Regions from separate parts of the Aliifodinibius sp. S!AR15-10 genome, predicted to be linked through region 3. Evidence: riboswitches for the same ligand, from Rfam matches in the RefSeq annotation. Region 3 holds a riboswitch; each other region holds the start of a gene.
The links. A riboswitch is a leader RNA that binds a small molecule or an ion and turns the genes downstream of it on or off. The one in region 3 is predicted to bind cobalamin.
Positions count from the first base shown of each region.

Region 1: it holds a riboswitch for cobalamin, as region 3 does, so the genes downstream of both, metE (5-methyltetrahydropteroyltriglutamate--homocysteine S-methyltransferase) here and NC796_RS11755 (ABC transporter substrate-binding protein) in region 3, are expected to answer to the same signal.
Region 2: it holds a riboswitch for cobalamin, as region 3 does, so the genes downstream of both, NC796_RS23130 (TonB-dependent receptor domain-containing protein) here and NC796_RS11755 (ABC transporter substrate-binding protein) in region 3, are expected to answer to the same signal.

Region 1 is NZ_JAMQKA010000010.1:49,164-60,085, reverse strand. It holds gene NC796_RS08725 (TonB-dependent receptor) at 1-1,574, shown strand, start outside; gene NC796_RS08720 (HmuY family protein) at 1,738-2,379, shown strand; gene NC796_RS08715 (CbiX/SirB N-terminal domain-containing protein) at 2,498-3,487, shown strand; cobalamin riboswitch at 3,843-4,200, shown strand; gene metE (5-methyltetrahydropteroyltriglutamate--homocysteine S-methyltransferase) at 4,358-6,697, shown strand; gene NC796_RS08705 (ribonucleotide-diphosphate reductase subunit beta) at 6,834-7,820, shown strand; gene NC796_RS08700 (ribonucleoside-diphosphate reductase subunit alpha) at 7,890-10,301, shown strand; gene NC796_RS08695 (TonB-dependent receptor) at 10,697-10,922, shown strand, end outside.
Region 2 is NZ_JAMQKA010000057.1:16,541-27,462, reverse strand. It holds gene NC796_RS23145 (efflux RND transporter permease subunit) at 1-1,348, opposite strand, end outside; gene NC796_RS23140 (efflux RND transporter periplasmic adaptor subunit) at 1,406-2,596, opposite strand; gene NC796_RS23135 (MarR family transcriptional regulator) at 2,666-3,106, opposite strand; cobalamin riboswitch at 3,299-3,544, shown strand; gene NC796_RS23130 (TonB-dependent receptor domain-containing protein) at 3,672-5,840, shown strand; gene NC796_RS23125 (vitamin B12-dependent ribonucleotide reductase) at 6,404-10,027, shown strand; gene NC796_RS23120 (hypothetical protein) at 10,292-10,726, shown strand; gene NC796_RS23115 (PIG-L family deacetylase) at 10,862-10,922, shown strand, end outside.
Region 3 is NZ_JAMQKA010000015.1:33,746-44,667, forward strand. It holds gene NC796_RS11735 (efflux RND transporter permease subunit) at 1-3,118, opposite strand, end outside; gene NC796_RS11740 (efflux RND transporter periplasmic adaptor subunit) at 3,248-4,300, opposite strand; gene NC796_RS11745 (amidase) at 4,434-6,101, opposite strand; gene NC796_RS11750 (SLC13 family permease) at 6,438-8,252, shown strand; cobalamin riboswitch at 8,335-8,539, shown strand; gene NC796_RS11755 (ABC transporter substrate-binding protein) at 8,563-9,735, shown strand; gene NC796_RS11760 (iron ABC transporter permease) at 9,735-10,814, shown strand; gene NC796_RS11765 (ABC transporter ATP-binding protein) at 10,814-10,922, shown strand, end outside.

The sequences.
Region 1 (10,922 bases), on a different contig from region 3:
ACGTATACTCACGCTACGGGACCAACCAATCACTGGACCTTGGTACCAATGTTTCTTTTCGCCGGAACGAGTGGAACAACACGCTGCATCTGAACCACAACAGCTCCGAAGGTTACCAGCTGAACCCGGAGTCGATCTCCCAGACTGTCCCTGAATATGAGAATTACACGCTCGATTACCGTACTGAGTGGGATATCTCACCTACTTTCACGGCACAGCTGCAAACCCGTTATTATCGTGAGCTCCAACACGGTACCGATTACCTGGGAACGGTTGAGAATCCCACGTTTCTGAACAGCCGTTCGCTGCAGGAGGATTACAGCGTGGCGCCGTCGCTGGATATGCAGCCATTTTCCAGCTTTAGAGTAACCCTCTTATTTTACAGCAGCCGTTTTCACACCGACAGTCGCTGGCGCTACCGACATGACGACAACCAGTATGACCGGGAAAAGTTCGATCAATTTTATAACAACGCCGAAGTCCAGGCAGATTACAGCTGGAATGCAGATCACGTCACAACCGCAGGCAGCGGTGCAAATTGGGAAAAACTGCATGCCGACCGCTATGAGGGCAACCAGCAGTTTTCCAACTACTTCGCATTTGCTCAGCATGAGTGGCATTTCAACGAAAAACTCGATCTTATCAGCGGTTTCCGCTACGATGCGCACAGCGAGTATGCCTCGCAACTGAGTCCCAAACTCTCGGCCCGCTTTAAAGCCACCGATTGGCTGCACCTACGCGGGTCGATGGGTGGAGGATTCAAGGCACCCGACTTTCGACAGCTGTTTCTCAACTTTACCAATCCCACGGTTGGATACAGCGTATTTGGATCGAGCACTGTTGCCAAAGAAATCCGGCAGCTGCAGGAGGAGGGTAAGATTGAACAAATCCTCACGCCCCTGTCAGAGCTCAGCGAAATCAGGGCTGAGCGCTCGTGGGCCTACAATGCCGGCTTCGATATCGATCCACTGCCGGGGCTTCGCCTGCGTGCCAACGGCTTCCATAACGATGTGGATGACCTGATTGAAACTGCTCCCATCGCCGACAAAACCAACGGGCAGTCTGTATACAGCTACTTCAACCTGGATGAAATTTTTACTCAGGGAATCGAAGCCAACCTGCAGTGGAACGCTATTGACCCACTGACTCTGTCACTTGGCTACCAGTTGCTGGATGCGCGTCGCAAAGTTTCCGAAACCCGCACCGTTCAGGACGAGAATGGTGAAATAGTTCAGAAGGAGTTTGTCTCACATGAACCAATGTTCAACCGCTCCAGACACTCCGGTACTGCGAAGCTTTTCTATGAACTTAAGAAATACGACCTGGAGGCTAACATCCGAGGTACCCTCCGCGGTAAGTACGGCCGGTACGATGCCAACGGCAACGGTTATGTGGATGCTGATGAATATGAATCCGGATACACCATATGGGATGCCGCGCTGGCCAAGACGTTTGCGGGGCGATATCGACTGCAATTCGGCGTGGACAACATCCTGGATTACACCAGGCCGGGGGAGCTCTCGTGGCTGCCCGGCAGACTCTTTTACCTGCAGGCTAACATCCGAATCGACTGATGATGCCGTTTGAAAGCCTATGAACAAGAACATATATCACACATTTTTCTCTCGCAGACTTCGGGGATTACGCAGATCATATAGGAAAAACCCACAAATATCTGCGAGATCAGCGTCATCATCGGGAGACCTGAATACAAACCCAAAACAATCCTACAAAATAATGAAAATGCAACTACCACTCACTCTAATAATCCTTTTCGCACTTGTCATTGGTTTCACGGCCTGCGATGATTCTGGAACAGGACCAGAAAACGATTTTCAAGTAGAAATAAACACGGCAACTGATATTCCAGCTGATACAACACGACCTTATACAGATATCACCTATTACAGTCTTCGCGAAAATACCACTCTAGAAGATACTGACTCGGCTACCACCCAGTGGGATGTTGCTTTCTCTGGTACTACTATTTATACCAACAGTGGAAGCAGTGGACCTGGAGAGGGTGGAGCAGTTGTACTTGATGCCGCTTTTGATGATGTATCCATCGCTCCCTCAGGAGGATATGAAACGGATACCGACACACTTCTGGCAATCCCAACGGGGAGTGATAATGGATGGTATCATTATACAAATCAACAAGAACCTCAGCATGCGGTACTTCCCTTAGGGAATAAAACTATAGTGCTGAAAACTGCTGATGGGAATCATTATGCTAAGCTTAACATCCTCAGCTGGTACAAGGGCAATCCCGATACCTCAACCGAGGAATTTGCTAATATGGAGACACGGCCTACAGGAAGCATGTACACTTTTGAATATACCATTCAGATGAATGGATCAAGAGAGTTCGTCGAATAAGAATATTCCCGCGAGACATTATTATCCCACTACCCCACCGCGCCGGCATGTTTCGCATCCCTGTTACCTCTGCCGGCGTCCGGGTAGTAACAGATCTAAAAATTTACAATCGAATATCATGGAATTGATTAACAAGTTTTCTCACATAGTACCCACAACATTAGTCTTGCTAATTTTGAGTGCTATCCCCAGCGTTGCGCAGGATACCGGAGTACTGGTTCTTGCTCACGGCGGTAGCCAGGAGTGGAATGAAGCGGTCATTGAGGCCACAGAACCGCTCAAAGAAAATTACAAAGTAGAGGTGGCCTTCGGCATGGCCAATTATGTAACGATGCACCACGCCATAAAATCACTGGAGGAGCTGGGTGTAAACCGAATCGCGGTGGTGCAGCTCTTTATCTCCAGCTACAGCCCGATCATCAGGCAGAACCGGTACCTGCTGGGCAAGCGTGATTCGTTGCCCGACCCGAAGATGCCGCTGATGCACCATATCGACGAATACAAGCAGATGATGGGGATTAAAGAGGATTCCAGTACTCACGCTTCAGACGGCCGTCACCGCTTTTATATGCCAGAAAACCTGCCACAGATCTCCACAGATGTCGATATTGCCTTAGCTCCTCCCCTGGATGATCATCCCGTGGTAGCCCGAATCCTTAGTGAACGTATCCAGGAACTGAGCTCTGATCCATCAAGTGAGACGGTACTGCTGGTAGCCCATGGTCCAAATGCCGAGGCTGACAACAAGAAGTGGATCGACACGATGGAGAGCCTCTCCCGAAAAATTCAGTCTATTCAAAAAGAAAAGGGCATACCCTACAAACAGATCTTTGCCACCACGGTGCGCGATGATGCTTCCGACACCATTTTCAATCAGGCGAAAGCCAACTTGCGAGCACTGGTGCGGCAGGCCGTGCAGTTTGGCGATGTCATTGTGGTACCGCTCTTCCTGTCTTCCGGCGGTCGCGAGCAAGCCGTGGCTGAACGGCTGGAGGGGCTCGATTTCAAGTGGAGCGGCAAGACTCTCCTACCAGATCCCCTGATCACCGATTTCCTTCGGCAGTCGGTGGAAGAGGCATTATCACAGCAATTCCAATCCCAAAACTGAATTTCTTCGGCATACGTTAACTCCCGCGGATTGCGCAGATCTCGCAGATCGGTTAACTGTTCTATCCCAACATAAATCTGTAAAGTGTTTACCGGTTAAAACATAGCAACCATCGTGGGAAATGCCCTGTCACTTGCGCGGGAATTAATTCCCGCGCTATGGATAAGGCTGATACCTCATGGTATCTACCGAATAACCTGATTCAGGCTCTTATAATATAAATTTTCAATCGGTAAACGAGGTCTGCATAATCCGCGAAATATGCCGCCCCCCTGTAATCAACCCTCCATTGTTGATAACTAACACCATTTTGTGGAAAAGTTTTCATTGACAATGAAGGGGCCAGCCACTTACTTGTATTAATGGATTTGAAGGTGTCCCGACGGCTGTCGGGATGAAAAGGGAATCCGGTGCAAACCCGGAACTGTTCCCGCAACTGTAATCCGATATATTTCTTTGATAGGAGTCTGTCGGGCTTAGAAAATTGTAGCGAGGGAATGTTGGTTTGAGTCAACTCCCGGGGTCTTTTGAGGCGAATAGTAACACACTATTTAACGATAAAGAGCTCGGGAGCTGGCCAAATTCAACGTTTCCGCAGTAGATTTCTCTAAGTTTGGCAGACTCCATGGCCACTGTCTCAGCCCCAAACGAGGCGGGAAGGCAAAAGAAAGCGTCGGTAAGTCAGGAGACCTGCCTTCAAGTCAAGTAAATAAGGCCTTCGGGAGTTAAGGCGTTGTTGAAAGGCAGTGAAGGAAGTTGCCTGCATCACCGTACTGTATCTCTTGTACTCTCATACTTCCGGCTGTCATATTCAACGTTTTTAGCATTCCCACCGGCCACTCATTCAAAGCTAAAAATAAGGATTACACTATGCTTACCCACAATCTCGGATACCCGCGGATAGGTATCAACAGAGACCTGAAACGTCTGGTAGAATCGTACTGGAACGACGAAATTGACAAAGCAAAGCTGGTGGAATCGGCCTCCGCCCTGCGCGTGCTGCACTGGACCAAACAGAAAGAGGCGGGTCTCGACCTGGTGCCCTCCAACGACTTTTCGCTTTACGACCAGGTGCTGGACATGACCTTGTTGCTGGGGGCGATCCCGGAGCGCTACCAGGAACTGTATCAACAGGAAAATGACAAGATCAACAGCTACCCGATCGATACCTACTTTGCAATGGCACGCGGACTGCAGGACGGGCAGCACGACATCCAGGCGATGGAGATGACCAAGTGGTTCAACACCAATTATCACTACATCGTCCCGGAATTTACGGAAGACCAGACCTTCCAGTGCCTCTCCTCCAAGGTGTTTGACGAATACGAGGAGGCCAAATCGGTCGGGGTAGTGACCAAACCCGTGCTGATCGGTCCCGTCAGCTACCTGCTGCTGGGAAAGGAGAAAAATGCCCCAGACAGTTTTCACAGGCTCGAGCTGTTGGATCGCCTGCTCCCGGTGTACCAGGAGATTCTCCACAAGCTGGAAGCGATGGGGGTGGACTGGGTACAAATTGATGAGCCATTCCTGGCGATGGACCTGGATGCGAAATCCAAAGCCGCTTTCTCTAAGGCATATGACGTATTGTCTGAAAAGGAAGATCTCAACATCCTGCTCACTACCTATTTTGAAGGGCTGGGAGACAACACTGAGCTGGCCACTTCGCTCCCTGTAGATGCCCTGCACCTTGACTTGGTGGAAGCACCGGACCAACTCGATCCGGTATTAAATAACCTTCCCAAAGAAACCGCCCTCTCCCTCGGCCTGATCAACGGACGAAACATCTGGAAGGCCGACCTGGAGAAGGCGAATGGAACTATTCACCAAGCAGAACAGATTATCGGTGCGGACCGGCTGCTGATAGCTCCCTCCTGCTCACTGCTGCACTGCCCGGTTGACCTGCAGCAGGAGACCGATGAGACCGCCCTCCCGAATGAGGTCAAACGCTGGATGGCCTTTGCCAACCAGAAACTGGAGGAGCTGGATCTGCTAAAAAAGCTTGCGACTAATAGCCTCTCGGATAACGAAGTGGCAAAACTGAAAGATCACCAGGCAGATATTGCTGACAAAGGCCGCTCCAAGCTCGTGAACAACGAAGCTGTACAAAACCGGATGGTACAGCTTGATGATTCGGCCCTGAACCGTAACAGTCCTTATGCAAAACGGAAGCGAGCCCAGCAGGAAAATATCGATCTGCCCGATCTTTTTCCTACCACGACGATCGGCTCCTTCCCGCAGACAAAAGAAGTGCGCCAATGGCGGGCAGATTTTCGCAAAGGAAAGCTTTCCAAAACAGAATATGAAGCCAATCTCAAAGAAGCGACACAAAAGCTCATCAAAAAGCAGGAAGAGATTGGCCTGGACATGCTGGTGCATGGAGAATTTGAGCGCAACGACATGGTGGAATATTTCGGAGAGCACTTTGCCGGCTTTGCCTTCACCCGCAACGGCTGGGTGCAGAGCTACGGTACCCGCGGCGTAAAGCCCCCGATCATCTACGGTGATGTGCACCGTCCCGATCCCATCACCGTGCGGTGGTCCAGCTTCGCACAGGCACAGACCGACAAGCCGGTCAAGGGTATGCTTACGGGTCCTGTAACCATCCTGCAATGGTCGTTTGTGCGGGATGATCAGCCCCGGTCGCAAACCGCTAAGCAGATTGCCCTGGCACTGCGCGATGAAGTGGCAGACCTGGAGGAAGCCGGTATCAAGGCGATCCAGATCGATGAGCCCGCTTTCCGGGAAGGGCTGCCGCTGCGCCGTGCGGATTGGGATACCTATCTGGAATGGGCTGTGGATGCTTTTCGTATCGCCTCGACGGTGGTTGAGGATAAGACCCAGATCCACACCCACATGTGCTATTCGGAGTTCAACGATGTCATCGAGCATATCGCCCGCCTGGATGCAGATGTAATCTCCATGGAAACATCCCGCTCGCAAATGGAGCTGCTCGATGCATTTGTGGAGTTCGAATATCCCAACGAGATCGGGCCGGGCGTCTATGACATCCACTCTCCACGAGTGCCTGACACCAAGGAAATGGTAACGCTGCTCCAGAAAGCCGCCAATGTCCTCGATCCACAACAGATCTGGGTCAACCCGGACTGCGGACTGAAGACCCGCGGCTGGGAGGAGACGCTGCCCTCACTGCAGAATATGGTAGAAGCCGCACGGCAGATGAGAAAGAAAACGAAATCAGTACGGACGTAGCCAGGATACCATAAACAGATCGGCACAGGGCTGGCATGCCAGCATAGAATGTACGGACGTAGCATGCTACGTCCCAACTAAAGCCTAATCGATATTAATTACGAATATGAATCCCAATTTTTGAAACCAAAAGCTTATGAATAATAAACTAATCGGACGTACCTCGGTACGTGATAACATCAAACTTACGGAAGACCCCTCCTATCCCATTTTTCGCGAACTCTATGAAAAACAGAAAAAGGCGGTCTGGTTTCCTGAGGAATTGAATATCCAGCAGGATGCCCTCGACTACCACTCGCTGACGGAGGATGAAAAAGATCTCTTCGACACCGCCGTCGGGTATTTCTGCTCGTCGGAGTTGCTGGTACAGAACGTGCTGGTCAACTCGTTCTTCCCGCTGCTTACGGATCCCCACGCCAAGATGAGCTTCAGTACGCAGCTGTTTATGGAGAACATCCACAGTGATTTCTTCGAAATCGTGCTGCAGTCATTTGGCATGGATCGCGAGAAAATGTACGACGTGGCGTTTTCCGATCCCATCCTCCGCAAAAAGCAGTCGCTGATCGTGGACGAGATCGACAAGATCGATTACGGGAATATTGATCCCAATTCGGTAGAGGGACAAAAACAGGTACTGCGAGCGATCCTGCTCAACAACATCATCCTGGAGGGCATTTTCTTCTACTCCTCCTTTGCCCACTTCTTTGCGCTGAAGGATATGGCCAAGATGAAGAACGTGGTGTCCGGCGTGGAGCTGGTGCTGATCGACGAGTCGATTCACCTGCAAAACGGCATCGAGGCGATCCTGATCATGCTGGACGAAACGCCCGAGATCGTAGAGGACCAGGAATATGTGCAGGGCATCCGGGATGTGATCCTGGAAGGCACCCAGCTGGAGATCGAGTACGTCAAGCACAAGTTCGGTGACCGCACGATCCTCGGCATCTCCTATGGCGAGCTGGAACGCTACCTGAAGTATATAACCGACCGGCGCCTACAGGAGCTGGGCTTCCAGCAGGAGTTCCACGTTACCGAAAACCCGCTGCGATTCCTGCAGAAAGAGGACGTGAAAAAACTGATCAACTTCTTCGAGGTCTCATCTACAGAATACACGAATTATTAAGACACGGAGCCATAAAGTAAGGACGTAGCATGCTACGTCCCAACGAACAAAATACAATAAGGAGTTATCATGAAAAGAACAGTCATAAAACGCGACGGAACAGAACAGAACTTTCAGACGCAGAAAATCATTAATGCGATTTTCGAAATTATAAATGGCCTGGAGGTGGAAGATGATTATGAGCTCGTCTTCCGCATCATGAAGGAGCTGGACCTGAAGGTGCCGGAACGGGTCTCTACCGAAGAGCTCGACCAGCTGGTGCTGAAGGCGATTGAGCAGCTCATCCCCAAACATCCGATCTATGATACATTGGCGACTAGGCAGTTACTCAAAATCATTAATAAAAGAATAGACCGACGGCTGGGTGATTTTGGCGATTACCTGGATCACGCCTTTGATGAAAACCTGCTGGATGAGCGGCTCAAAGAGTTCGACCTGGACCTCTTTAAAGATGCACTCAATTACGAGCGCGATGGTCTCTTGGATTACTTTGGCCTCTCTACACTCAAAGACCGCTACCTGATGAAGAATCGCGATCAGAACACCATCGAAAAGCCACAATGGTTTTTTATGCGCGTTGCGATGGGCATTGGTAACTCCAACGAAGAGGTCGTCAAAGTGTACAACAAGCTTTCCAAGCTCGAATATCTGCACTCCACGCCCACACTCTTCAATTCGGGCACGCCGGTTTCGCAGTACTCCTCCTGCTATGTGAGTGTAATCGACGATTCACTGGATTCGATCATGGACAAGGCCCGCGAAACAGCCTTTCTCGCAAAATATGCCGGCGGCGTGGGTACCGATGTCAGTCGCATTCGTGCTACGGGATCGCCGATCAAGTCACTAAATGCACAATCGTCGGGCGTGATTCCCTTCATTAAAATCTTTGATACGCTGGTGAACTCCATTCAGCAGGGTGGTCGGCGACGCAGCTCACAGGTGATCTCGATGCAGCCGTGGCACCTGGATATCGACGGATTCCTGGATCTTCGCGAGACTACGGGCAACGCCTACTTCCGAACGCCTTCGCTCAACACCAAGCTCTGGATGCCGGACGAGATGATGCGCCGCATCGAGCAGGATGAACCGATCTACCTCTTTGACCCGGGTGAATGTCCCGAACTGGTGGACGCGATCGGTGATGAGTTCAAAGAAAAATATGAAGCGCGAATTGAACAGGCCGAGGCGGGCAAACTCAACCAGTACAAAAGGCTGGAGAGCCGCAATTTCTACAAGAAATACCTCTTCAAGCTTGCCAAGACCGGTCACCCGTGGCTAATCTTCAAAGACGAACACAACCGCCACAACCCGTGTCCAGAGTACAGCGTGATCAACAGCTCCAACCTGTGTACGGAGATCTCCATCCCGAACCGGCCCGACTCCACAGCCGTCTGCACGCTGGCATCTGTCAACCTCTCCAAGCACCTGAATGAAGAGCAGGACGATTTCGACTGGGACAAGCTTGAGGATACGCTGCAGGTGATGGTGCGCGGGCTCGACAACATTTTGGACAAAAACTTCTATCCCTCCGACGCCGCCCGTAAAAACACCATGGACCTGCGTCCCCTGGGCATCGGCGTGATGGGTTTTGCGGAAGCGCTGGTGGATCTCGGCATCGCCTATGACTCGGAAGAGGCGGTCATTAAAGCGCGGAAGCTGGGTTCATTTATGAGGGAAGTGACGTACGAGACCTCTCAACAACTGGCGGAAGAGCGCGGCGCCTTCGATCATTACCAGGAGATGGAAGAAGAGGGCAATGCCTACGATTACAAACCGCGCCGCAATGCTGTGCTGATGGCGATCGCCCCAACAGCTTCGATCTCTATTATCAGCGGCACGACCTCCTCGATCGACAGCTACTTTAGCAACCTGTATTCGCGGGATACGCTTTCTGGCAAGCATATCGTGATCAACCGGCAGCTGATTGAGGACCTGGAGGAGAAGGGCTACTGGAGCGATGAGATGGCGGAGACGATCAAGGCAAACAACGGCTCGGTGCAGTACATCAATGAGTTGGAGGGCGTGATCGACAAGGATCTCTACAAAACGGCCTACGAGATCGCTCCCAAGCGCCAGATCGATATCGCGGCGGCTTTCCAGGAATCGATTGACCAGGCGGTGTCGAAATCGCTCTACATCGACGAACGGCTACGCGACGATATGGAGGAGATCTATCTCTACGCCTGGAAGAAAAAGCTTAAATCGACTTACTACTGCTTTATCGACAAGGTGATTAAGGGAGAGAAATATACTTCGGAAGTTAACAAACGGGGCTCGAGGAAAGGCTTCGGCGGTGCATCTACCTCATCTCCCAAAACCGACACAGCGCAAGCGGAAACCAGCGAAGAAAACCAGGCCGAACTGGAAGCCAAGGCCCGGGAAAAGTACGGCGACGAGGTGGTAGACAAAGTGATAAGCGGCGATGACGAGGCTTGTCCTACTGACCCAATGCTCAACAAAATCTGCCCAAGTTGTGAGTAGAAATTAATTGTGGTTTCCCATTGAATAAACGAGAATAATTGTCCGCGCTGGAGTCATACTTTGGTGAGTGATATACTAGCGCGGACTTACTTCTCCTTTGTTATTACCTTTTCCTAGTCAAGCTTTGCGGCTCATTATTTCTATAATCCCCGCCCTTCCAATTGTCAGGCCGCCTTTTTTCTCCAATGTCTTTACTCGACAAAAAGCCAAAAGAAATTCTTGTTATTTAAACCAAATCTAAATAAAATTACGGCCTATTATTTAGAGGTGATCTAAATAGATATGAGTCTGTGGTTTCAGTAAAACGTATAGCGTATTACTCGAAATCTCTAAGTGGCTCAGGAACAGTGAAATTTCATAGCATCACAATCCCTGAATTTTAATTAATAATACTAATGCTACAATCCTACCAACCAAACTCCCTGCAATTATCTTTCCTAGTCTCCACTTTCTTACTACTGTTTACCTTTTCTGCTCATGCACAATCCAGTGGCAGCATAGAAGGGAAAGTGACAGACGTTGAAAATAAACCTCTTCCCAATATTAACATTAGCCTGGAAGGCACCAATTATGGAGCCGCGAGTAATGTTGAGGGCTATTATGAAATAAACCATATCCCAT
Region 2 (10,922 bases), on a different contig from region 3:
CCGACATTACCAGGGTAATGGATACAATGGCCCCGGCAATCTCATTCATCCCATCTACGGCGGCCTCCATCCCGGAATCGGCACCCTCTTCGAGCTTGGCATGAATAATCTCAACGACGATAATCGCATCATCTACCACAATGCCAATTGCAAGCACCAGAGCAAAGAGCGTTAACAGGTTCACGCTGTAGCCAAACAGGTTTAGGAAAAAGAACGTACCGATAATGGATACCGGCACAGCGATGGCGGGAATCAGGGTCGATCGCCAATCCTGCAGAAACACAAACACCACGATAAATACCAGCGCAAATGCTTCAAAAAATGTAACAAAGACTTTGTCGATAGAAGCCGTTAAGAAGCTGTTGGCATCAAAAACCGTGGTATATTCGATGCCATCAGGGAAGGATTGTGAGGCTTTTTCTAGTTCGGCCTTTACATTTTCAACGACTTCCTGGGCATTGGCATCAGCCGTTTTGGAGATGGAAATACCGGCTCCCGGTCCGCCGTTGACCATCCTATTCACGGTGTACGACTGCGAACCCAATTCAACGTCAGCTACATCTTTGAACCGCAGTATCTCACCGTTTTCTGATTCTCCCCGAATGATAATATCTTCGTATTCAGGGACGGTCGAAAGTCGTCCTTTGTACTTCAGGGTATACTGGAAGGCTTGCCCGCTATTTTCGCCAATAGTTCCGGGCGCTGCTACAAAACTTTGCTCATTCAGCGCTGCGATAACATCGTTGGGCGTCAGGTTGTAGGAGGCCATCACATCGGGCTTCATCCAAATGCGCATGGCGTAGGCGCTGTTTCCAAAGGATTCTGCCGTTCCCACCCCGTTGATACGCTGCAGCTGGGGAATTACATTAATCCGGGCATAATTTTCGATAAAGGTGCCGTCATATTTCCCATTGGGACTATACAGTGTAAATATGAGGAGGCGACTGGTTTGCTGCTTTTGGGTCGTGACCCCGGCCTGGGTAACTTCCTGTGGCAGCAGGCTCGAGGCTTGGGCCACGCGGTTTTGCACATTTACCGCGGCGATATCGGGATCAGTGCCGAGCTCGAAAAATACCTGGATTTGCGCCCGGCCGTTGTCACTGGCTGTAGAACTGATATAGGTCATCCCCTCCACGCCGTTAATTTGTTCCTCGAGCGGCGTAACGACACTATTGAGAACCGTCTCGGCATTGGCGCCCGGATAGTTGGCGGATACCTGTATCGTTGGAGGCGCAATTTCTGGATAGAGGGACACCGGCAGCGCGTTGTATCCCAAAAATCCAAGAATGACAATAATGATGGATATGACCGTCGAGAGTACCGGTCGTTCAATAAAACGTCTTATCATTGTGGTGGAATTAGATGCTTAGATTTGTGAGAGACTTGATAGGGAATGGGTTGTGATTCACTGGTCCTGCACCGCCAATGCCTGGTACAGGCTGTCATTGTCTACCGGCTGAGGCTTAATGGTCATTCCATTCTGCATGCTGCCCATCCCGCCCGTTACAATTCGGTTGCCGGCCGCAAGTCCCTCTTCAACAACAAAAAACTGTTTTGAGGATAAGGGCAGGGTAGAGACTTCCGTACTTTCAATGGTATTGCTGTCGGTCACCGCATATACAAACCGTTTGTTCTGGATCTCGTAGGTGGCACTTTTTGGGATCACAATTGCGGAATTCCTCTGGTATGGAATTTGGACACTGCCCGTGCCGCCGCTCCGCAGGATCTCTTTTGGATTGGGAAACAGGGCCCGGAATGAGGCGGAGCCGGTCTCGGTATCAATGAGTCCGCTTGCCAGCCGCAGGGTTCCCTGGTGATTATAGACCGTGTTGTCGGCAAGCACCAGGTTGACATCGGGCATGTCAGTAATACGCTGTTGCAGGGTTTTGTTGCCGCCATCCCCGGCCACGGATTGTGACATTGTCAGGAGCTCACGTTCACTCATTGAGAAGTAGGCATAGACTTCCGAGATATCGGAAACGACTGTCAGTGGCCGGGAAATCGTACTGCTCACCAGGCTCCCGATCCGGTATGGGATACTGCCAATCACGCCGTCGGTCGGACTCTTTACGTATGTATAGCTCAAATTAACCCGGGCGTTTTCAAGGGCCGCCTGGGCTTGTGAAAGAGCTGCTTCCTGAGACTGCAGTTGGTTTTTCGCCGACTGCAGCCGGTAGTCGCTGATGATCTCTTTTTGTGCCAAGCTGCTCATTCGTTCCACTTCATCCTTGGCCGTTTCTACAGCAGCTTTGGCAGCTTCCACATCGGCCTCCGCTGAGCGTACTTCCTGCTCATACTGCTCACTGTTCAGTCGGAATAAAACTTGCCCTTCTTCAACAATGTCGCCTTCATCCACCGGCATTTCAACGATATAACCCTGCACACGGGGACGAATTTCCACGGTTTGGAGTCCCTCAAGCGTGGCGGGATAGCTAGCGGTTAATTCAATTGATTGTGGTTGTATTTCCAGCACGGGATAGGATTGCACCTGCTGGGCACCAGGTGGGCCCTGCTGGTTTGAACTGCTACAGGAAACAGCCAAAAACATGGCCACAAATAAACACAGGTTGATGGTTGTTTGGCGGTCTGATTTCATGGAATTATTTGTTTGGATGTGGGAATGATTTTAGTATTCGAGGCTAATATGTTGATGATATCAACTGTATCAGTCTGACATCGCTCGTTCGTATATTTCGGTTAGGAGAGATTCAAACTCTTTGAGTTTATCATTATCAATGGATTCGGTGAGTTCACTGTGCACTTTTTGATCCATTTCCCTGGCTTTTTGTAGTTCGTTCATTCCTTGTTTGGTAACCAGAAGAATCTTTCTTCGCTTGTCCTTTGGATCGGTAGCACGTGCAACGAAATGCTTCTCTTCAAGGCCATCAATATGCCGGAGTACCGCTGATTTGTCTCTATCGACGATTTCGGCAAGCTCTTTGAGGATGAGGCCCTCTTCGTTATCAAGAATATTGAGCACAAAGTACTGTTCCAGTGTAAGGGCAATCTCATCTTTAGTAAATCGCTTGGTGAGCATCCGTTTTATCCCTTTGAGGCTGTAAGCCATTTTACAGCCCAGGGTGATGCAGTATAGTTTCTGTTTCAAGGGTAACTTCTTAGTCTAAATTTCTAATGGGACCAAAGAAATGGGTATTAGTTGATATATGCAACTAAATTGGATGTAAAGAAATGTAAGGGATGTAAATTGCTTTCAATGGAACAGGAAACTGAGAATACTTAAAGAATCTGAAGGGAATAAATATAGTTTAAGCCCTTTGATTTATAACTCTTAGCCTGTATTTTCCCGGAGTGCATTGGTTCTCAAACTTCGAGTGTTAGAAGTGAGATTAAAAGGGAATCCGGTGATTCTGTATATGTAGTTTATACAGACAAATCCGGAGCATTCCCCGATGCTGTAATTCCCAGCTCTGAACCGTTCAGAGTTATGGGTTATTCGCTAGTAACCACTGTCCGAAAAAGACGGACGGGAAGGGGCGGATGACCGGGATAAGCCAGAAGACCTGCCAGTGCATCTGCATTCGTAGCTTTCGGGAGAAAAGCGAAGAATAAATGCGTGGTGCACAATTACCCGTGTTTATGCCCTTCTGGACTTTCCCAAAGGTGCGAATGATGTCTTAATCATCATTTGTAACCTAACTATTGGATAAAATATGCAATTCTCATATATAAGCAGGGCAGCTTTTACTGTCCTATTGTTATCGCTGATAGCCTTACCTCTGTCAGCTCAAATTGATACCTCGAAAACCTATACGCTGGAAGAAGTAATTATTAGTGCAAATCGCTGGGAGGAATCTGCCCGGAGTGTGGGGCGGAATGTAACAGTAATCAGCAGCGAAGAGCTACGGAATTCAACATACTATAGCGTGGGAGAATTATTGGCCGAACAGCAAAGTTTGCACATGGTGGGCGATGGACAGACGCCCGGTGCTGTACAGAGTGCATTTTTGCGGAATACAAATAGTAATCACGCTGTGATCATGATCGATGGTGTTCGAATCAGTGACCCCTCAACGGCAAGCAACAGCCCTGATCTTTCTGAACTTTCACTGGCACGGGTGGAACGCATTGAGATTGTGAGAGGGTCCCACAGTACCCTATATGGTTCATCGGCTATCGGGGGGGCTGTCAATATTATTACGCGAGGTTTCGGAACGCCCGGCTTTAGTGGGACTGTAGGGAGCAAACACGGGGTTTTTGGGAAAGGAACTTATTCAACTGCCAATCAGATTGATTTAAACTATACGACTCCGAGGGGATTTTATGCTGATTTTGGCCTTGCTCATGAGATGACTAATGGCCTTGATGCTACAATCGATACCGTACAAAATCCGCCGAGTTTTAATCCCCAAGACCAAGATGATTTTGATAAATTAGACCTTTCCGGTGAGCTAGGTTATAAAACGGATCGATTTGGATACTTTGTCTCCTACCGCAGGGAAGATCAAACCAGCGACGTTGATCAAGGTGCCTACAGCGATGCGCGGGATGCGTATACAAATTTTATGCGCGATTTCTTTGCTTATGGCGGTTCTTTTACGCTTTCTGATGATGTAGAGCTGAAATATAATGGGGCTTATTCCGATTTGGCCCGAGACTTTGTCAACGACTCATCTATCGTTGACCAGGCCGGAAATTACGACGGAAGCTACATTGAAAATAATTACGAAGGCTCACTCTGGGAAAATGAGTTGACCGCTCATTGGGAGTCCAATGCTATTTCGACAATCATAGGTATTGGAAATATCCAACAAACGATGAGTTCTCATACCTACACGTACCTAAGTTCATTCAATTATGAATCAGAAACCAATCTTGATTCGTTGGATCTAAAAGAGTCGATCAGCCATGCATTTATTCATACTGAGTTGAATGGTAGTTTGTTGAACAGTCAGCTGGAGTCGTTCTCAATGGGGCTGGGTAGTCGATTGGTCAATCACAATGAATTTGGCACTCATCTGACGTTTGAGCTGAATCCCAAAGTCCAGGTATCGCCATCATCATTAGTATATGGCGCCGTCACGTCCGGGTTTAATGCACCGTCATTGTACCAGTTGCACTCCCCGGCGATCTCACCAGGTTATGTTACTGACCGGGGAAATGAGAATCTTGAGGCTGAAAGCTCTATATCATATGAGGTGGGGTGGAAGCAGACCGTTGGATCTGCACTTCAATTAAATTTATCTTTATTCCGTACCAATGTTGATAATGTAATTGAATATGTATACATGTGGAATCCAGACAGGGAAGTTGCCAATTTAACATCTGCAGACTACCTGGGTGATACCTACCTTAATGCTTCAGAACAACAAATTAATGGTATAGAAGTTGGACTGGATACCAGAATAGGCAGTACTTTAACTCTGGGCGGAAACCTTAGCTATACGCATTCAACGTTGCAGTTCAATCCTGCCGATGTTGATGAGCAATATACTGAGGGTAGCCACGTGCAGATTTATGAGAGCGGAGAGTTTCTTACTGCTGAAAAAGAGATTGAATCTTTGACACGTCGCCCCAGCATTTCGGGTAATGTTTACCTGGCATGGCAGCTGTTGGAACCACTGCGAATTCAGGCGAACACCCGTTTTGTTGGAGAGCGTGACGACGTCTTTTATAGCTCAAATTTGGGGCCCTATGGCGCGCTCGACCGATCGAATGTAGACGGGTATAGTCTTACTGATATTAGTCTTCGTTACAACATCAGTGACCCCTTCGCTGTTATCGGGAAGGTGGAGAATCTCTTTGATACTGACTATACAGAAATAAACGGTTACAGAACAAAGGGGAGAGGCTTTTTCATTAAAGCCCAATACACTTTCTAGCCATCCTGTTACGTTATTTACTCCTCTTCTTCAATAATAAGGAGAGGGGTAATTTTTGCTTGTAATTACCGATAGATAATACAGGTAATATGCAAAATGAATTATACTATAAATATAAATTTTATCCTTCCCATAAAGTTATTTTCTAACAAATATTATAGTTTCTACTCAATTAGTATTTTACACCTATTAAATTTCTATAATATTCCAGATGTGGATAACTATGAGCATCGAAAATAAATACGAATAAAGCGAAAAGGTACACCTCGCTATATTTAAAAGGCCAAAATAGGTCTGAAGTTGGAAGAATATGTCTTGAAAACATATTTTAATTTTTGTTAAAAAGTAGCGCAAAATTCCATACAGCATCTTCTTTTAAAAGTTTATGAATTAATTGTTGATAACTCCTCTATTTTGTGGAAAAGTTTTCACCCTTTTGGCTTGCAAGGTATTTCTGCAGGTTTATATTATTGTAGAGCGACGTAGTTGATTAACATACCCCACATTGCGTTTCTAAAATAGTATCAATGGAAGAATCAAAGTTTAGTTAAAGGAGACTATCTATGAAATTTACTCGGTTCTACACCCAGGATGACTGGGATTCCCCCTTTGGAGATCTGAAATTTGTGTCCCGGAAGTCGGAAATAAAGAATCCCGACGGTTCGGTTGTATTCAAGATGGATGAGGTCATTGTGCCCAAGCCGTGGTCACAGGTATCTACTGATATTATTGCACAAAAATATTTCCGTAAGGCAGGGGTGCCAGCAGAAGTTAAAAAGGTTGCTGAAAAAGGTGTTCCCAAATGGTTGCAGCGTTCCCAGGCCGATGAGAAAGCGATGAAAGACCTGGATGATGATGAAAAATTTGGCAGCGAGCACGATAGTCGACAGGTTTTTCACCGACTGGCCGGGTGTTGGACCTACTGGGGATGGAAACATGACTACTTTGATTCTGAAAAAGACGCAAAAATATTTTACGAAGAACTTTGCTACATGCTGGCCCACCAGATGGCCGCTCCCAACAGTCCACAGTGGTTTAACACCGGACTGCACTGGGCTTATGGAATTAACGGACCGGCACAGGGACATTATTATGTAGATGGGAAAACCGGTGAATTGAAACAATCCGAGGATGCTTACACGCATCCACAGCCACACGCCTGCTTCATTCAAAGTATTGATGATAACTTGGTGAATGAGGGCGGCATTATGGACCTATGGGTTCGCGAAGCGCGCCTGTTTAAGTATGGCTCAGGAACCGGGTCTAACTTTTCTGCTATCCGTGGCGAAGGTGAACCGCTGAGTGGGGGAGGACGTTCTTCCGGACTCATGAGTTTCCTTAAAATTGGTGATAAAGCAGCCGGTGCTATTAAATCAGGTGGAACGACCCGCCGTGCCGCCAAGATGGTGACGCTGGATCTGGATCACCCGGATATCGAGGAATATGTAAACTGGAAGATGCACGAGGAGAAGAAAGTGGCCTCCATCGTGACCGGTTCCAAAATTTTGGAGCAGCACCTCAAAAAGATCATCAAGCTGTGCCACAAGCCGATTGAAATTGACGGCCGTACTTTTAACGGCGCTGCCAGTCGAGATCCACTGAAAAACAAGGAGCTGGGCAAGGCGATTAAGGAAGCCAAGAAGGATCACGTCCCTCTTAATTATATAGAGCGGGTCGTTCAGCTTGCAGAACAGGGATACACCGACCTCGAATTTGATACCTATGATACCGATTGGGATTCTGAGGCGTATGGCACTGTCAGTGGACAGAATTCCAACAACTCAGTTCGGATGCCCAACGACTTTATGAAGGCCGTCAAGGAAGATGACGACTGGAACCTGTACTGGCGAACCGAAAAGCGTGAAGCCGAAGAAGAAGGTCGGGAGCCGGAACCATCCAAAACAATTCGTGCGCGTGACCTGTGGGACGACATTGCCCACGCAGCCTGGGCTTGTGCTGATCCTGGTGCCCAGTACCACGATACGATCAACGAGTGGCATACGTGCCCCGAAGATGGGCCAATCAAAGCCAGTAATCCGTGTTCAGAATATATGTTCCTGGACAACACGGCCTGTAACCTGGCGTCACTCAACCTGATGAAGTACTTCAAAACAGATGAGTGCAAGGAGTTTGACGTCGAATCAATTCAGAATGCATCCCGCATCTGGACCGTCGTGCTTGAGATTTCTGTATTGATGGCGCAATTCCCATCCAAGGAGATTGCCGATCTCTCCTATATATATAGGACGCTCGGCCTCGGCTATGCCAACCTTGGGGCCGCACTGATGGTACAGGGTGTTCCATACGACAGTGACAAAGGATGTGCAATTGCCGGTGCCCTAACCTCCATGATTCATATGGGTGCTTATGCAACCAGTGCAGAAATGGCTGAAGAGCTCGGAACCTTTGAAGCCTACGAGCGCAACGAGGAGCACATGCAACGCGTGCTTCGCAATCACCAGCGGGCGGCCTACAATGTCGATCCCGATGAGTACGAAGGCCTTACCGTTAAACCTATGGGCATCGATGCGAGCATCTGCCCGGATTACCTGCTGAAGGCGGCACGGGCTGAATCTGATCGTGCTGTGAAGCTGGGTGAAAAGCACGGCTTCCGCAATGCACAGGTAACCGTGATTGCCCCGACCGGAACGATCGGCTTGGTGATGGACTGCGATACCACTGGAATCGAGCCCGATTTCGCATTGGTCAAATTCAAAAAACTTGCCGGCGGAGGGTACTTTAAGATTATCAACCAGAGTGTACCGAAAGCACTGAGTAAGATGGGATACAGCGCCGGTGAGATCGAGGATATCGTAAACTACGCCAAAGGGCACGGCACGCTGGACGGCTGTCCGAACATCAACGAGGAAAGCCTGCGTGAAATGGGCTTCGACGACGATCAGCTTGAGGCTATTGAAGAAGCACTGCCAAGCAGTTTCGATATCAAGTTTGCGTTCAACCAGTGGACACTGGGCGAAGAGTTCTGCAAAGAGGTGCTTGATCTTTCCGAAGAGCAGCTTGCCAATCCGCAGTTTGACATGTTGCGTCACCTGGGATACAGCAGTGAAGAAATCCAGGAAGCCAACGATTACGTCTGTGGAACGATGACTGTTGAAGGAGCGCCTCACCTGAAAGATGAACACCTGCCGGTCTTTGACTGCGCAAACCGTTGTGGTCGCATTGGGACACGCTATATCAAGCCGAAAGGCCATATTCGCATGATGGCTGCCGCGCAACCGTTTATTTCGGGCGCCATTTCCAAAACCATCAATCTGCCGAACGAGGCCACGGTCGACGACTTCAAGGATGCGTACATGGATTCCTGGGAGCTGATGCTGAAAGCGAATGCGCTCTATCGCGACGGTTCCAAGCTCAGCCAGCCGCTGAACAGCCTGAGCGATGTATTCGATGAGCTTGAGGATGAAGAAGATCTCGAAGCTGAGGAGGAAACCACGGCTGCCGCACAGGATGAGGTTGTGAAAACGGCCGAAAAAATTATCCACAAATATGTGGCCAGTCGCAAGCGTCTGCCCAATCGCCGAACGGGATACACCCAGAAGGTTAAAATTGGCGGACAGAGCGTTTACCTGCGCACCGGTGAATATGATAACGGTCAGATTGGTGAAATATTCATCGATATGCATCGTGAGGGCGCCGCATTCCGCAGCCTGATGAACTGCTTTGCAATTGCTATTTCACTTGGATTGCAGCACGGTGTTCCGCTTGAAGAGTTCGTTGATGCCTTCACCTTCACCAAGTTTGAGCCCAGCGGCACGGTGCAGGGGAATCCTCATATCAAGATGACCACGTCGGTAATCGACTACATTTTCCGAGAACTTGCGGTTACATACCTGGGTCGCGATGACCTGGCCCATGTTCCGGCAGAGGAGATCCTGACACGCAAACTGCGACCCTCAGAGAAAAAGGAAGAGGAGCAGCAGGATCCAACCAAACGGCAGAAGATGGAGCCGAATCCCCAACCCAAAACGGAACCGGTCACAGGAACACCGGAATCAACGCAACAGGCTCCGACTGAAACCGAAGGGGATTACGAAAGTGATTATGAACGGGCCAAACAGCTCGGTTATACCGGCGACTCCTGCCCTGAATGCGGAAGCATGACCATGATCCGGAATGGTACATGCCAGAAATGTATTACCTGTGGAGCAACAACAGGATGTTCCTAGTTCATTTGAATAGATTAAGCTTATGCCTGTCGGTTATCTGCCGGCAGGCCTTAAGTATTTAAAATAGTTGAAGTTAGGGGCTTCTCGCGCAGTTTTTTGAAAAAAAAATTTGAGTTAGGGGAAAATAATTTTTTGTTAATTAATTATAATGTATGTAAAATTGCTGAAGTTTCTATTTTGTAGTTTTCGTTGGTAAGTGTAGAGTATATCGTCACTCGATAAACAAAAACAGGCTACATTTATATTAATGGGGGGACAAAAACCATGTATACAATATTATCATCCGGAAAAGCCAATCCAGTTACCAAAAGGACAAAAAAGGGCAGCGAGATGTATCCTCTTCAAAACCTGATCGACATTATTTTTGTGCAGTTGAAGCATTTAAAGTCACAGAACCCCAATGGTTCGGTGTTAAACGAGATTATAGAACGTACAGAAATTGTGGCTTATAATATTCAAAATAATGAGCGTTCAATCTTATCCACTAATTATATCAAGGATTACCAGAGGAATCTTTGGCAGCAGCTTGCCGAGCTAAGGGATGCCGAGCACGGGGATGGGAATGAATTTGACCTGAAAGAGCAAAAAACGTTGTTCTATAATCTCTTCAAGTACATGGACAGGGTTGTTGGGGACCTTTCAAAATCGTACCATTCAAATGGACTGGTAACTTTCCAAAATCAATATAACTTAAGCTAGTCTGACTGAGTCTATTTCGCACACATCGGCGTCAGTATTATCCATTTGGATGTTTAGTTTGTTGAATAAGTTGCGTATTGTTTGTTGGTGATTTAAAAAAACACATTTGCTAACACATCCTGAAATACTGATTGTATGACTATTCTCTATATTTTTCCTCATCCGGATGATGAATCCTTCGGACCTGCTCCGGCTA
Region 3 (10,922 bases):
CCAGCGGAAACAGGCCAAGCGTGGTAGTCAGCGTCGTCATCAGGATCGGACGTAGTCTAGAGCGGCCGCCTTCCACGATCGCCTCTAATTTCTCCATACCGCGCTCCCGGAGCTGATTGATAAGATCAATGAGCACGATGGCATTGTTCACCACGATACCGACCAACAGGATCAACCCGATAAAGACAACCACACTGATAGTGGAGCCGGTTACCCAGAGTCCGATTATGGCACCTATCAGGGCCAGGGGGATAGTGAAGAGAATGATGAACGGGTGCATCAGCGATTCAAACTGGGATGCCATCACCAGATACACCAGGAAAACCGCGAGTATCAGGGCGAATAACAGCGATTGGAATGAGGCCGACATCTCCTCGTTCTGTCCGGCTATGTGTGCTGTGAGTCCCGGTGGAATGGCAGTCTGATTAATAATTTGTTGAATTTCTTCTGCTGCAGTACCTAAATCACCATAATTCAGGTTGGCAGTCACCAGGGCCACACGCTGCTGGGCTACGCGACGTATTTCACTGGGTCCGGTAGCCACACGGATGTCGGCGATCGATTCAAGGGGCACCGGCTGTGCACTGTTGGGATTAATGATAAGTCCACGAATATCATCCACCGAGGAACGATCCTGCTCCCGTGCCCGAACAAGGATATCGATCTTGCGGTCGCGCCAGGAGTAGCGGGTGGCTACGTCGCCGCGCACCTTGCTGACGACAAGATCTGCAACTTCATGAACCTGCAGGCCAAGTGCAGCTGCTTTGGGACGGTCAAAAAGAATCTGGATTTCCGGGCTACCCTGTTCCATGGTTGACTTCACATCGGCAAAGCGGCCGTTTTCACTCATTTCGCGCGCCAAGGCAGCGCTGACCTGTTTTAGCTTCTCCAGGTCATATCCCGATATTTCAACCTCCACGGGTGTTCTAAAGGTAAAAAGGGCAGGGCGGGAAAATTTGTATTGGAGTCCGGGGATGCGCTGTAGGTCGGTTCGTAATTCCTCCATTGTCTGTTCTTCCATCGTTCGGTCAGCGCCGTCAGCTAGCACGACATTAAGTTCACCCCAGTTTTCGCCCCCTTCCTCGGGGTTGGCATCCATTTTATTACCGGTGCCGGCCACTGCAAATGTCGTATTTACGCGCTGAACGGAGCTTGCGGCTTGTTGTACACCTTTTAAAGCTGCGTCTGTTTTCTCAATCGGGGTTCCAGGTGGCATTTTGAACTCTACTCGAAATTCACCCTGCGAGAGAGAGGGAATCAGTTCCACGCCCAATTGTGGTACCAGGCTCAGCGTAGCGATAAGCAGTCCAAAGGCCATGACAACGACCAGGTATTTTCTGCGCAGCGCCCAGCCAATGACAGCGGGATACTGGCTTTCAATACTGTTATATCCCTTCTCAAAGCCATTGAGCAGCGGATTTAGTACGAACATAATCCCACTGGTGACGCTACGAACTGCTTTTGCACCGGTTTTGATGATGAATTTGGGCACGGTGACAAAGACAAAGAGTCGCGCGGCTCGCAACCAGCGGCCTACTTTTGTCTTTGGTTCGGTAAGCTCCGGTTCAGGGATCGATTCCTTTTCGCGGCCCGCAAGGGAAGAGAGCATCGGGATAAGGGTGATAGCTACCACCAGGGAAGCCAGCAGTGAGAAGGTGACCGTAATGGCCTGATCACTAAAAAGCTGGCCCGCGATGCCCTGAACAAACACCAAGGGGAAAAATACGGCGATGGTCGTCAGGGTGGAGGCTATGACAGCGGTACCCACTTCTCCCGCACCATCTTTGGCAGCTTGGAGGGCACTTTTGCCCATATCCCGGTGGCGCGATATGTTTTCGAGCACCACAATGGAGTTGTCGACCAGCAGCCCAATGCCGAGCGCAATGCCACCCAGCGACATAATATTGAGCGTGATGTCATTGCCATACATCAGGTTGAAGGTGGCGATAATGGAGACCGGGATGGACAGCGAGATAATAACAGTAGCCCAGAAATTCCTGAGAAAAAGATAGAGGATGATCACCGCCAGAATCCCACCGATGATACCGGCATCTACCACTTCACTTACGGCGGAGGAGATAAACGTCGATTGATCATAGACGTCTGCCATCTGCATGCCGGCCGGCAAATTGTCCTGGTAGCCCGAAAGTCGGCTCTTTACATTGTTAGCTACAGCAACTGTGTTGGCATCCCCCTCCTTGTAGATCGCTATTTCAACAGCTTCTTTGCCATCGAGGCGTGTAATCGCTTCCCTCTCTTTGTATCCTTGCGATACATCTGCAATATCTTTCAGGTAGACCGGCGTCCCATCCTGTATGGTAACCACGACGTTGCGGATTTGATCAATCGTCTGAAACTGGTTAAGGGTTCGCACAAGGTACTGCTGAGTTCCTTCCTCAAGTCGCCCGCCGGACAGGTTGACATTTTCAGCACTCAATATCTGTGTGACTTCTTCAATGGGAATCTTGAGATGTGAAAGGCGCTGTTGATCTATAGAAACCTGGATCTCTTCTTCGAGTCCCCCACTCACTTTCACCGATGCGACGCCTGGGACCGACTCCAGCTCTTTTTTGATCTGCTCGTCAGCAAAGCGCCGAATCCGTTTCAGGTTGTTAATATCAAAGTTATCGTCCCTGTTACTTTGATCGGCTACAAAATCAACACCAGGAGACTCTGGCTGAGCATTTTCTGTATAAAGCGCATACCGCATGATAGGATCGAGGGTGGGATCAAACCGCAGGATTACGGGCCGTTCGGCCTCAAGTGGCAGTTGAAGGGCATCGAGCTTTTCGCGAACGTCGATGCTGGCGAAATCCATATTGGTGCCCCAGGCGAATTCGAGCGTCACATCCGATTGCCCAGAGCGGGAGATTGAGCGAACCTGCTGCACATCCTTGACAACGCCAAGCGCCTCTTCCACCGGTTTGCTGATCAGGTTTTCCACCTCGGCGGGGGCAGCTCCTTCATACTCAGTTCGAATCGTGAGCGTAGGGTAGTTGAGCTCGGGCAACAGATTGACCTTAAGCCGCGAAAGGGAGACAAAACCGAACATCAGGATCCCGATGGTAAACATCGCGATAGTCACTTTGCGCCGGATGGAAAGATCGATGATTTTCATAGTGATCAGATCAAAAAGTTAGTATAGAAATGCTTCTTTAATCCCATGTTGCCTATTAATTTTTTGACTTTGAAACCTGGAGTCGGGAGTGCAACTTTCTTCCAGCTGGATTGAATTTACTCTGTTTTTCTAATAGGACACGACTTCCACGAGTGCACTGTCCTGCAGGCTGCTCTGCCCGATGGTTACGACTTGATCTCCCTCATTTAATCCGGATATCACCTCGATATTATTGCCATTGATATAGCCGGTTTCAATGTTCTTTCGGTAGGCAAGCTTATCTTTTATCTCGTAAACGCTGTTATATCCATCCTCCGAAATCACCGCATTTTTGGGGATCATCAGCGCGTTATCATGGGTGTCATAGACAATGCGAATCCGCCCAAACATACCGGGTTTAAGCTGCTTCGTATTGTCATTGACTGCCACTGTTACTTTAAACGTGCCCGTCTCAGGATTTACCACCGGGCTAATCCGGAGCACTTTTCCCTGGAACGACTGACCCTGGATGGCATCTACCTGGAGGTAAGCGACCTGGTTCTTATTGAGTTTGCTCATCTCGTGTTCAGGGACATGCAAAATGGCCAACAGGGGATTAAAATCAGTGATTTTAAAGACCTCCTCGTCTGTATTCACCATATTGCCCACTTTGATCATACGCTGGGAAATGACTCCGCTAATAGGTGCTTTAATCGTGGAGTACTCCAGGTTGAGTTGGGCTAGCTCGTAAGCAGCCTGCTGAGAAGCATACTCAAATTTCGCGTTTTCAAACTGTTCCGCACTAATGAGCTGTTTCTCATACAATTCCTGGTTTCGCTGGTAATCATTATACAGTCGGTCCATGGTGGCCTTGGCGCGCTGAGCTTCTATTTTAAGCTGTTCATCCTCCAGTTTTGCTAAAACCTGACCTTTTTGGACGTAGTCACCTTCTTCAACCTGCAGACTTTCTACAATTCCCCGAACTTTAGCTACTACCATCGCTTCTTCTTCTGCTTCGAGGGTAGTCGTAGTTGAGTAATAAGCGGAGATGGAACCGCGAGTGACTCCTGAAATTTCCACTGGGATGGCAGCGGTGGAGTCTTTATCACCTGTATTTTTAGACTGGGTTTCGCTCGTACAGTTATTAAACAGCGCCAGGCTGCAAACGGAGAGGAGTAACAGTAACGACTTTAAATTTTTCATAGCTCCCTAACTTGGTGTCCGAAATTATTGGTGACTGGAATGAAAATTCCGACTGATTATTTCGAATCACGTTACGGGGCTGAGCATGAGATGTTTCGAGGGTGGTAAAAATTTTTTTGATTAGAGAGCCTGATTACTGATCCATAAAAAGCTTTGGGTGCCGTTTGTGATGTTCTGTAGCCTGTTGGTAAAGCTTTGCAAATTCAAGCAATGTACCCTCATCGTAAAGGTCACCAATAAATGTAATGCTGGTAGGTTGTCCTTCATCGGTAAACCCATTGGGCAGCACTACGGATGGGTGACCGGTAAGATTGGTTAGCAACAGGTTATCGGCACCGAATGTAGGGCTTATGTATAGATCAACTTGTTGCATGAGAGAATCCATTTTTTGGATGAGTTGCCAGCGGGCCCGGTTGGCCTGGATATATTCAACAGCTGGAATAAAACGCGATGCCCGGAACAGGTTGGGCCACGCCTCTTTACCTTGGCGAACCATCTGGTCATCTTGGTTTAAACGGGTTAGCTGATCAAAGGCAGTGGCAGCTTCGGCAAACAGGATGAAGCTCAGGGAGGAGGTGGGGAATTCCGGGAGTTCAATGGGCTTCAAATTGACGCCTTTGCTTCGAAGAGTAGCCAGGGTGAGACTATCACGACTGCGATTTGAATATTCACTTTTGAATGCAGATTCCAGGTATCCTACCGTCAAGTCCCCCAGGTTAAGTTCCTGATCATAATTGAACGGAAGATCCACAACGCTTTGGTCCTTGCCGTCCGGTCCGTAGATCGCATTGAAAACGATCGCGGCATCCTCAACACTGCGTGTCAGGGGCCCCACCTTATCCATGCTCCAACTTAGTGCCATCGCTCCATGTCGGCTTACGCGACCGAACGTAGGTCGTAGTCCTGTGGTACCTGTACGAGTGGAAGGGGAGACGATAGAACCCCAGGTTTCAGTCCCGATGGCAAACGGGACCAGCCCCGCGGAAGTCGTGGCTGCTGATCCTGCCGATGACCCGCTTGAACCCTGTTCCAGGTTCCAGGGATTCCGAGTCTTTCCACCAAACCAAACATCGCCGTAGGCAAGGGCTCCGAGCGTGGTTTTTGCAACCAGTACGGCCCCGGCTTCATCCAGCTTCTCTACGACGGTCGCTGTCTGCTCAATCTGTTGATTTTTGTACGGTTCGGCGCCCCAGGTTGTCTTGTAGTCCTCAAGAGCAAAAAGATCTTTAAGACCATAGGGGATACCGTGCAGTGGCCCTCGGTATTTCCCATTTGCAATTTCCTGGTCAAGTTTCTTTGCCTGTTGTAGTGCCCGTTTTTCTGTAAGTGTAACCACTGCTTCAAGTGTATCTCCATAGGTTTTGAGCCGTTCAAGGAAAAAATTGGTTAACTCAACCACAGATATTTTCCGATTCTTGATAAGTGATGAAAGCTCCGCTACTGTATAAAACGCGAGTTCTGAACGGTTGTCAGGCAGCGAAATATTTGTGGGAATATCCCACTCAAGGGTTTGCTGGGCATTATCAAATTTTTTACCAACAGGGATCGGGTTGAAATTGAGAGCAGGCGGGACCTCATTCCCAATCTTCAAATTGCGAATTTCCCCATAACTTTCCCGAAAATCTTCCAGCTCGGTAATCATAGAGTCTTTTTCACTCTCGGTGAACTCAAGCCCAATCAACCGGGAAGCATGCGCCAGTGTTTCTTTCGTGATATCTTTTTTTAACAGGGAAGCAGAGGTAAATGCAAGAAAAAATCCAATTGCAATTCCGAGTAGCAGGTTCAGTGTTTTTTTATCCATAACCGGAAGATTGAATAGAAGTTTTCGTGTAATATAAAAGCAAGGAGTAAATATTCCTTGCTTTCACTCAAATTCAAAGAATTATGAGAAACGGGTAGATATTTTTCCTGTTTTTATCCCGAAAAAAGAGCATAAAGATAACTTTTGCGTTGTAATATTCACCTGCTAATTAACCTATTCTCGATATCTCTGATACGAATAGAAATAGAAAATGGATTTATGGCACTTTTATATTTAATAATATTATTAGGGCTTATTACTGGATTGTGATATTATTCTATTGTAAAACTGTATACTTAGTAAAAATAAGAACTTAATAATATCTAATAGCTATACATGGGATTTGACCAGCTGGTAATTTTTGTAATATTATTTCTTGCTTTTATCGGGCTTGCGGTAGATCTGTGGAGTCCTGATGCAGTGCTTTTAACGGCTCTTGCCGTAGTGACGCTCAGTGGCGTAATTACGATAGAAGAGGCGGTATTGGGCTTTGGTAATACCACGTTAGTTGCTTTGGGGAGCTTATATGTTGTAGCTGCGGCATTAAGAGAAAGTGGGGCACTGGACCGCGCCAGTGAATTTATACTGGGCAGGGGGACCAAGAATATCCAGAAAATATTGATGCGTCTGTGCCCCAGTGTTTCAACATACTCTGCATTCCTGAATAATACTCCGGTTGTTGCGATGGGAATTCCCGCAATTCGAAGCTGGTCGCAGAAGAACCGGGTGCCTGTATCAAAATTGCTGATGCCGTTGTCATTTGCCGCAATCCTGGGTGGCCTTTGCACCCTGATAGGCACCAGTACGAACCTTATTACACATGGATTGCTGCAGAGCCACGGATACCAGGGATTGGCTTTCTTTGAACTCGCATGGCTGGGTGTTCCCTGTGCCATAGCAGGCCTGATATACCTGATATTTATTTCGCCGAGGTTGACACCAGCACGTCGTGATATTCGTTATGAGGAAGAAAAGCAACGGGAGCTGTTGGTAGAGATTGAAATAACAGAAGGCGCAGATGTTATCGGTAAAACTGTTGAGGAGGTGGGACTTGACCATCTACCCGGATTCTATCTGTCTCGATTAAATCGTTTTGAAAGGGAAATAGCACCAGTTCCGGAGGATGAAAAACTTCGTGCAGGAGACCATCTTTTTTATGCCGCCCAGGGAGGTATTGCAGCAAAAGCACCCGAGCTTTCTGGTTACCCGGGGTTGCAGCTTGCCCTTCAACCGCCCCGTGACATCAGGAGGGATGAAAAGAAGGACCGGGAACTCCACCAGGTGGTGATCAAGGAAGGTTCGCGACTCGTGGGATCTACTATTGAGCAAGCGCAGCTCCTGGAGCGTTTTGGTGCAGCTGTAACAGGGGTCCGAAGACGGGGAAAACGGATTGATGAGCCTCTCGGCGAATTTGTGTTGCATCCCGGGGATGTACTGCTTTTGGATACCGGGCGTGGATTCAGGGGGGCTTACGAAGATACGGAGGATTTTTTCCTGACCAGTGAGGCCGGGGGAGAAGCGCCTGGAGAGCCCGTCGAGATCAAAGAAAGCCGTCCGGGAGGGAAAGATCTTTATATATCGGTTGCAGTGCTCGTGGGTATCGTTGGATTTGTAGCTGCCGGTGTTCTTCATATTGCACTGGCGGGGATTCTGGGGGTTGCTGTATTGCTGACGTTCAGCGTCATTGAGCCGGGGGAGGCACGGAAGTCGGTTGACTGGACCGTTTTAATTGTCATCGGGGCTGCCCTTGGATTGGGTAAGGCAATGGAGGTTAGCGGGGCCGCGGAGATGATTGGGAACTGGATGGTAGAGATGACCAGTGCCTATGGTCCCCGTGCCGTATTGGCCGGCATTGTGATTGTAACGGCTGTGTTAACTGAGATCATTACCAACAACGGGGCGGTTGCCTTAATGTTCCCCATTGTGTTGTCGGTGGCGGAATCCCAGAGTTTTGAAGCGCGTGGATTGTTTGTCGCCATGACACTGGCGGCCTCAATGTCACTTTTAACCCCGATCGGATACCAGACCAACCTGATGGTGTATGGACCCGGTAATTACCGGTTTACAGATTTTTTTAAAGTAGGATTTCCACTGGCGCTGGTATTATGGCTCGTGGTTATTTTGGTAACTCCCATCATATGGCCACTGTGATAATTTCAACCATGTTCGATGCTTTTAATACAGCAATTAGGTTAAAAGTCGGAAGACCCGTATAATTAGCACGCTAATGTTAACATACTGATTCAGTTTTGGTCATCCGCCGGCTGCGGATGTGAAAAGGGAATCCGGTGACTGAGCGCAAGCTTGGGAGTCCGGAGCAGTCCCCGCTGCTGTAAATCCTGTCAAAGCTCAGGCGATAACCACTGTCCGCTGTTGCGGGCGGGAAGGAACCTGGGCCGGGATAAGCCAGAAGACCTGCCATCCTGATGAAGGAAAAGCTTTCGGGAAGAAAAGCGGACCTATGATTTCATTCATTCACCGTCTCTCTTATTTACTACTTACCGCCTCGCTACTGGTTTGTTGTAGCAATACCAATCGCCAGTCAAATAGAAAAGCACAGCCAGTTACCCATGCCGATTATTACCCTGCTCAAAAAGTTGAGGTCAACTTTGCCACAGGATTTGATATCAGCTATCACGAGGGATACAAACGGCTGGATATTCTGAATCCCTACCAGGATCAAACGGATACCCTGCACTACATCCTTATTCCAAGGGGAGCAAATCTGCCCGAATATGATGTTCAGGCCCAGGTTATTGAGACTCCCGTTCGCAGTATGATCGCCACATCCACAACGCATGTAGGACTTACCAATATGTTAGAGGAAAATTCGGTGATCAAGGGTATCACACAGCCCGAATATGTTTATAATAAAGAGATACGCCGGCGTTTGGAGCAGGGGGAAGTGGAGGGGTTTTCAGGTAGCGAGTTTAACAAAGAACAGGCGCTGGCACTGAATCCCCAGCTAATTATGGTGTCGGGTGGACAAGCCTCACAATTTGATAATTACCGGGTGTTACTGGATTCGGGTATTAATTTGTTGGTCAATTCAGAGTGGCTGGAACAGACGCCGCTGGGCAAGGCAGAGTGGGTAAAGATGATGGGCGCATTGCTGAATAAAGAGTCGCTGGCCAACCGGCGATTCAATGAAGTTATAGAACGATATCAGCAGCTTAAGAACAAAGTGGAAAATGTGGCGGAAAAACCGCTTGTGATCAACAATATGCCGTATAAGGGGGCGTGGTTCGTGTCGGGCGGAGATAGTTTTACCGCCCAATTCCTTAAAGATGCCGGAGCGGACTATTCCTGGTACGACACCCACTCCACAGGCGGATTGAGACTGGGTTTTGAGGCGGTTTATGAAGTGGGGTTGAAAGCGGATATTTGGATAAACCCCGGGAGCGCGAAATCCCTGCAGGATATATTAGCCCAAGACAGCCGGTTTAAAGATTTTAAGTCCTTTAAAACTAGGCAGGTTTTCAATAATAACCGGAGGCTGAGCGAATCGGGGGGAAACGATTTTTGGGAGACCGGCGTGGTACACCCTGAACGAATTTTGGCGGATTTAATCAAGATTATACACCCAACCCTGTTGCCGGATCACGAGCTGTATTACTACCAAAAGCTGGACTGATGTCGGAATCCCAAGCAGATAATAAACTTGAACGTACTTCAATGAGCATCCGGTGGTATTTCATTGCATTGCTCGCGGGCACTGTGCTGTTGTTTGTTGTGAATTTAGCCTTGGGTTCGGTGGATATTCCCATTGGTGAGATTGTCAGCATATTACTGGGTGACGGTTCTACCCATGAGGCCTGGACCAAAATTGTAACCAACATTCGACTGCCGAGAGCTTTTACCGCCATATTAGCCGGCAGTGCCCTTTCTATCGGGGGACTCCAGATGCAGACCCTTTTTCGTAATCCCTTGGCGGGACCGTCAGTATTGGGCATTACCGCCGGAGCAAGCCTCGGGGTTGCTGTAGTAATGCTGACCACTGGCACAATTACCAGTATTTTTGCTATTCAGCAGCTCAGTAGTTTTGGAAGCTGGATTATTGTGATTGCCGCCAGCATCGGTTCGTTCCTGGTGCTCCTGCTCATCCTGGCAATTTCAGTACGCATTCGGGATAACGTAACGCTGCTCATCATCGGACTGATGATTGCCAACATAACGATCGCCCTTGTTAGCATCTGGCAATATTTCAGCAAGCCGGAGCAGATACAGGATTACCTGATCTGGACTTTTGGCAGCTTGGGCGGGGTGACAATGAACCAGATTTCGATTCTCGTCATCATAATTCTTATTGGTTCCGGGATTGCGTTCCTGTTGTCAAAGCCATTAAATGGACTTCTGTTGGGTGAGAATTATGCCCGCAGCATGGGCTTTTCGGTACAGAAGGCGCGAATATGGGTAATTATCAGCACGAGTCTGCTAGCGGGCAGTATTACCGCGTTTTGTGGACCAATCGGGTTCGTGGGTGTAGCAGTTCCTCATCTGACGCGTTCCCTGCTGGGTACCAACGATCACCGCATCCTCATTCCCAGCACTTTTCTGATGGGGGCTCTTCTGATGCTCGGCTGTGATATTATTGCACAGGTGCCGGGAAGCACGACCACGCTGCCGATCAGTGCCGTGACTTCGCTGGTGGGATCACCGGTCGTAGTCTGGGTTATCGTGCAACGCAAAAATTTACAGGCTTCATTCTCTTGATGGTAAAGAACAGAAACATACTGCAGACAGAGAACCTGAAGATCGGCTACAATGGTCGCAAAAGAGCAACAGTAGTGGCCGAAAATCTGGATCTGAACCTGCAGAAAG